2 linked regions of the Salmonirosea aquatica genome follow. The protein of the gene in region 2 interacts with the protein of the main gene of each other region in a pairwise test. Links are inferred from orthologs where the notes say so. Each region holds a gene or a part of one and is shown on either strand. Other genes may lie near its edges.

Region 1 (3,325 bases), 3.8 Mb from region 2 along the record:
CCCTACCCGGTGGTTGTGCAGATCGCTCAGTAGGGTATTACTGGCGTACACATCCAGAATGGTAAAAGGTACAAAACCGATCAGGGTATACAGGACCATTTTCCTGAACCCGGGTGAACGGAACTTGTAATAAAACATACCGCTGAATAAAAGATAGCGGCAGGGTACAAAAAGATTCAGCAAGAGCAGGTTGTTGGACCGATGGGCCGCCAAATGAATCATTCCTAAGCCTAATACCAGATCCAGGCATAGGAATATAGTCAAGAGCCGGAACGCTCGATCCAACCACGCAAAGCGGTAAAATGCCAGAGACAGAGGCAGTAAAATAAAAAAAACGGCAAAACTGGCCAGCGGGTACCGCTCGAAATAGGTAAAATAAGCCATAGGCTCAGCCGGGATTAGGGATTGCAGTTGTGCGGGCAACAGGGCCCCCCAGCCAAAGCGTCGTCGTCACCGGCTGGCATGTCTTTCAGACCCACACGGGTACGGGTCAGATCCTTCCCGTCGGCGTCCACCGCTACCACCACCACGTGATCGGCCAATTCCCTATCCTCGGAGACCCCAAAGTAAAACCGTAATCCTACGCAGCCGTCTTTTTTCATGAGTTTCTGGAGCTGCTTGTTACCATAAAACTGGGCTTCGACGTAGGTGCCGGGCTTCTGTCCTTCCTTCTTTTTCTTTTCATGAAAACGGCCCGTAAACTCAGCCGCCTGGGCTGATGAAATAAACTTGCCTTCTTCACCGGTCAATTTAGTAGTGTTCATACGATGGGTTGATTTTAACAAAACAGATATAAAATAGTGATTTCAAGTTACAGGCAATCGTGCATCCTGCCAAACCGTTGACTAAATGCTCAGATATTTTCCAGGGTATTCGTTTGTAGGAGAGTCTTTTAAATAAAAGACCGTTGGATAAATCAAGTAAAAATACCTACGTATATTCAGGTAGTTGAATGAACAGAGGCTGCGAATCTACCCATTTTCTAAAACGGGTAGATTCGCTCTAAAACCTGAAACGAAGCCAGGGTACCTTTGTAGTGGCCATGAAAGCGGCAATTCGCTCCATATACAAATAGGTTAGGTTAAACTCAAAAACCGGAAGCGCTATGCCTCCGGTTTTTTTACTCGCTTCATAAAGAAACATCCTAGGATTGGCTGCGCTGCCGGACGGCTTCATACAATACCACGGCCGTGGCCGCTGATACGTTCAGCGACTCAACCTGGCCCAGTAACGGAATGCGCACTTTGTGGTCGGAGAGCCGGAGTAGTTGCTCCGAAATGCCGTCTTCTTCCGAGCCCAGGATGACCACCGTAGGAATGGTGAAGTCGACCTCATACAAGCTACCCTCGCTCTTTTCCGTGCAGGCCACCACTTGCAAACCGCTGTCGCGCAGATAATGAAGGGTATCCAGAATACTACCTTCGCGGCTGACGGGTAGGTAGTTGAGCGCACCCGATGAGGTTTTCATCGCGTCGGCGTTGATCTGGCTGCCTCCCTTGAAAGGTACCAGCAAAGCCTGCACACCCGCGCATTCGGCGGTGCGGGCAATGGCTCCGAAATTGCGGACGTCGGTGATGCGGTCGAGCATCAGGAACAGGGGCGTTTTACCCTCTTCGTATACCTGCGTCAGCACATTATGGGCCGAAACATACCGCACAGGCGAGATGAAACAAACCACACCCTGATGGTTTTTACGGGTCAGGCGGTTGAGTTTTTCCACCGGTACCTTACTGACGGGCGCCTGCAACTCGGTGGCCAGCTGCTGAATTTCGGGAAAGCTTTGATCTTTCTGGATCAGGAGCCGTTCGATTTCTTTCCCCGAACGAAGGGTTTCCAAAACAGATTGAATCCCGAAAACCATGTCGGATTTCGGGATTGAGGGGGTTTTTCTTACCGGATAGCGCCGTTTCTCCATGCTTCTACTACGGGATACCAAATGGGCTGGTACTCTACGTAGCGCACCAACTCATAATGATCGTCCACGAATTGGTTAGATCGTTTGTTAAAAGTAAAATTGACGTTCGTGGCGTTGGCCTTCTGGTCATACACCCACACTTCCTTGTCCTTGCTGCGCTGTACCTTATCAGGTGGGCCCAGAATAATAAATATCATTCCCTTGTCCGTTTTCCAGCCTTCTTTATAGCTGGTGAACAGGCGGTTGGCTTCTTCCACCCGGCTATAATAATTGCGGATCACCTGCCGGGCCAGTTCGGGATTTCCTCCCATCAGCGACAGCCAGTATTTGTCCAGGGCTTTCTTGCTGTCGCGAGCATTCTGCATTTCGGTGATTTCCTGGTTGGTACTCATGTATAAGAGCGGTTCTTTCAATTGCTCCGGCCGGGTCATTTTAGGGTACCGGTCGTTGGTCACCAGCAAGCCCAACCCTTCGGCTTGGGTAGTATCCGACTGAATGTAGTACAACCCTTCCTGCGCAAAAGCGACCGATTCGTTACTCTGAATCGTGAACGTACTATCTACTTGCAGCGACTTGGAGACGGTCCGCGGTACGGTGTTCATGGGAGAAGCCGCCGCATCGAACCCATGGCGATAATAGAATACCTGAAGCGGTTCCGATCTGTCGCTGATGGAGCGAATCTGCACGGGCTCATTCTGAGTGACGAAATGGCGGCGCAGGGGTACCTGCTTCCCGGACTCGTACACCGCGAACCGGTCGCTGTCGCGCTGCTCACGAAACCGGATGGCGAGGTCATTCAACACTTTTTTCAGGGTACCCGTCTGGCTGATTTCCATGAGCAGAACGCCATAGTCCTTGCCGGGTTTTTTGACATCAAACTGAGCTACGACCTGATCGCCCAGCCGGGTGAGGTTTTGGGGGGTCAAAGGTACATTGCCGTAGGCGAGCCGGTCGCGGGTTCCGTAATCGGAGTACATGACGTAGTTGAGGTTATACAGGCGTATAAAATCCTCTACACTGATAGGCGTTTGATTCGCCACCGCATCCACGTACACGAACACGCGCACCTGGGTGGAGTCGATATTGATAAATTTGCTGGTGACGCCTACCAGCGTGGGCTCGTTGATAGACGTTGGGGCAGCCTGACCGGCAGCGCGTTGCGATTCCACCGAACGCACCGCCGTCTGCTTTGATGAGGTACAGGCACCTACACACAAAGCAAGTACCGAAAGGTAGGCGAGAGAAAACTTGATCTTCATACTGGTTTTTCCTGGTTACGGTCAAATAACGAAGGAAGTGGTCGATTTACCCAAAAAAGAGCAAAAAAAGTTCTTTGTTCCGAGCGGAGAGTTCTGATACTGATTACAAAAAATTTGCTTCCCGTTTCTGAATCGATGCCTGAAAGGCCTC
Region 2 (3,301 bases):
CGCAGAATCTCCGCGGGCTTTACGGCTAACTCCTGGCCGTTCACAATGGCATCGTACACCGAATCATAAAACGCCATGTAATCACCCGCTTCACTGGGGATGATTCCTGTAAAATGATCGCTATAAAGGGTACCCCAGCGGTCTTCGGGTTCGGCGCCCCAGTTCTCCACGTCGGGTAGTACGTCTTTGCGGAGCGTTTCTTCCTGGGCATCAAGCCCCCGTTTGATGAAGGTACCCTTGGTGCCGTGGATCGAGTACCGCAGGCTGTTTTCATACACCAACAGGCTCGATTTGATGATGACCATTTTATCCTCGTAGCCCAGATGGATGTCGAAATAGTCGTCCACATCACTGTGCTCGCGCACGCTGCGGATGGTGGCCGTTACGGTTTGGGGCGTCCCAAATAACACAAACGCCTGATCGAGCAAATGCGGCCCCAGGTTATAGACATTCCCACTACCTTCGGCTTGTTTTTCTTTCCAAGTATTGGGAAGTACCTCGGGGCGGTAGCGGTCGTATCGACTTTCGTATTCTACGATTTTTCCAAGTTTGTCTTCCTGGATCAGTTTCTGGATGGTCAGAAAATCTGAATCCCAGCGCCGGTTCTGGTAAGCCGTGGCAATAAGCCCGTTGCGCTCCGCGACGTCGAACAGCTGTTTTGCTTCGGCTTCGGTATTGGCAAAGGGTTTTTCTATGACCACATGCTTGCCGTTTTCCAGCGCGTCCATCGCGTACGAAAAATGCGTGTCATTAGGAGTACATATAAACACCAGGTCAATGGAAGTGTCGGCCAGCAGTTCATCGACCGAACGCGCGTTTTCAATGGTAGGGTCAAAATCCTGGGCTTCGTTTTTAGAGCGCTCCACTACTTTTTTGAGTTTGAAACGCGGATTGACCGACAGAAAGGGAGCATGAAAATAGCGGCCCGATAGACCAAAACCGATGAGTCCGACATTGAGAACACGTTCTGACATGAGTAGTTGAGTATTAATTATGAGATAAGGTACCTGCTGATACGTGGTAATTTCAACGAAGTAAAGGTCGTTTCCAATGAGTTTTAATACCAGTATTCAAGTTAGAGACGACATTTTTGGACCAAACATCGGATTAAAGCAGAAATTCTACAAGAAATATGAGCTGATCTGGCAATTTAAGTAACACTACGCAACCCGGTTTTGGAGAAGGCGCGGGTAGGTGAAGCCGTAAAGTAAGAAGGATGCGGGCAAGGCCGGGCTTTTGATGGTAAAATCACTAATTTTGTGCTATGAATGTCCAACCCCTTTTTATTCGTTGTTCCGATTTGACCCAACTCGATGCGGTGGCCCAGCAATTGCTCCAGCTAGGTGGTTCAGTGCCTGTTTGGCTCTTGCACGGCGACATGGGGGCTGGAAAAACCACCCTGATCAAGCAGCTTTGTGAGCGGCTTGGAGTCAGGGGTACCGTTCAAAGCCCCACCTTTTCCATTGTAAACGAATATGATGCCGGAAAAAACGGTCTGATTTACCACTTCGACTTCTACCGGATCAAAAACGAAAGCGAGGCGTACGATCTGGGCGCGGATGAATATCTGGATTCGGGAGCCTATTGCTTTATCGAATGGCCCGAAAAAATCGAGTCTTTGTGGCCGGAAACCTATTTTTCTGTGACCATTCAGTCAGAAAGGGATGGTAGTCGGAGCATCCGGGCCATGATCGAAGCGGGGTCCTTGACGGGCATGAACGACGTTAACTAATTTTTGAATATTGACACGAATTGATCCTTCACTCCACCAAGCAATTCCCAACAAATAAATGGCGCAACCTCAGATAACCGGGTTCGAACAACTGGCCAAGCAATCGGCTCTCTATCCGCAGGAGTCGTTGGTGGAGGTCAGGAAAGATAGAAATGCGTTGCTGATTGGCTTGCCCTGCGAAATATCCTTACAGGAAAACCGCATCGCGCTCACGCCGGAGGGCGTGGCGATTCTGGTGCGCAACGGCCATGAGGTATGGGTGGAAAAGGACGCAGGAGCCGGGGCTAAGTATCCTGACCATGAGTACAGTGAAGCGGGTGCGCGGATTGTGTACAGTGCCAAAGAAGTGTATCAGGCCGACCTGATCCTCAAGATTGAGCCTCTGGTGTCGAAAGAATTTGAATTGATCAAAGCCGGTTCTACCCTGATATCCACGCTCAACCTACCCGCCCTGGACAAGAGCTACTTCGAAAAACTGAATCAGAAAAAAATTACTGCCATCGGGTACGAGTTCATCGAAGACCAGGTAGGTGGGATGCCCATTGTGCGGGCCATGGGCGAAATCGCCGGCAGCACGGTCCTGTTGATTGCGGCCGAATATCTGAGTAATTCCAACGGCGGTAAGGGCATTATCCTGGGTGGGATCACGGGGGTACCCCCTACCAAGGTTGTGATTCTGGGTGCCGGTACCGTCGCCGAGTACGCCACCCGTGCCGCGATGGGGGTAGGAGCCGACATCAAAGTCTTTGATAACCACATATATCGCCTGCAACGGTTGAAATACGCCGTAGGGCAAAACCTGTACACGTCCATCATCGATTCCGATACACTGACCGAAGCCATTGCCCGTGCCGATGTGGTGATCGGGGCCATGCGGGCCGAAGATGGACTGAGTCCCTGCGTGGTGACAGAGGAAATGGTGGGGCGGATGCGGCCCAATTCCGTGATTGTGGACGTAAGTATCGATCAGGGGGGATGCTTTGAGACGTCTCGGATGACGACTCATAAGGACCCTATTTTCAGACACAATGATATTATTCACTATTGCGTCCCTAATATCGCCTCACGCGTGGCGCACACGGCCAGTACAGCGCTGAGCAATATTTTTCTTCCTTTTTTGCTGCAAACGGGTACCATTGGGGGCATCGAGGAGATGATTTATGCCAACCGTTGGTTTATGAAAGGGGTGTACGGCCATAAAGGTACCCTTACGAATGCCTACATTGCCCGGAAGTTCGGGATGCGCTATAAAGATCTGACGCTGCTGCTAGCTGCCCGGATGTGATCCTTTTATAGGTACCGAGTGGCAATAGCGAAGTTGAATTTTCATTTAAGGTACCCTGTTTCACAGGCAGTACCTGCCAAAAATCCACTAAAAGAATATGATTAATCATAGTAATGAAAATGTCCTGATGGACGACGCCAATTCGCCCGAGGTGAATCGGAAACTGCTGGGACTGATTTCGCAGGATTTTGTGAAAGTAGCCGATCAGCTCAAAGAGGCTTCCTACCAAATCCGCCAGCGCGGCTTCTCGGAGTATCCGATCTTCATAGTGGTTCGGGAAGAAT

Evidence for each region.
Region 1: the proteins of tsaE (region 2) and rlmB interact in binary tests that used the Escherichia coli proteins (3 or more experiments, as listed by UniProt). The link is inferred for Salmonirosea aquatica from one-to-one orthologs.

The regions. Positions count from the first base shown.
Region 1 is NZ_WHLY01000002.1:4,433,207-4,436,531, forward strand. Bases 31-3,029 are described here. They hold rlmB (23S rRNA (guanosine(2251)-2'-O)-methyltransferase RlmB), read right to left. Parts: upstream 1,916-3,029; coding sequence 1,145-1,915; downstream 31-1,144. Other genes in these bases: GBK04_RS19275 (hypothetical protein), read right to left, coding at 31-384; GBK04_RS19280 (hypothetical protein), read right to left, coding at 399-764; GBK04_RS19290 (GWxTD domain-containing protein), read right to left, coding at 1,891-3,029. Also shown: more of GBK04_RS19275, read right to left, coding at 1-30; more of GBK04_RS19290, read right to left, coding at 3,030-3,174; GBK04_RS19295 (crotonase/enoyl-CoA hydratase family protein), read right to left, coding at 3,278-3,325. UniProt on the Escherichia coli protein: Specifically methylates the ribose of guanosine 2251 in 23S rRNA.
Region 2 is NZ_WHLY01000002.1:638,060-641,360, reverse strand. The notes cover bases 24-2,998. They hold tsaE (tRNA (adenosine(37)-N6)-threonylcarbamoyltransferase complex ATPase subunit type 1 TsaE), read left to right. Parts: upstream 24-1,264; coding sequence 1,265-1,732; downstream 1,733-2,998. Other genes in these bases: GBK04_RS03665 (alanine dehydrogenase), read left to right, coding at 1,791-2,998; GBK04_RS03675 (Gfo/Idh/MocA family oxidoreductase), read right to left, coding at 24-974. In the rest of the region: more of GBK04_RS03675, read right to left, coding at 1-23; more of GBK04_RS03665, read left to right, coding at 2,999-3,017; GBK04_RS03660 (hypothetical protein), read left to right, coding at 3,115-3,301. UniProt on the Escherichia coli protein: Required for the formation of a threonylcarbamoyl group on adenosine at position 37 (t(6)A37) in tRNAs that read codons beginning with adenine.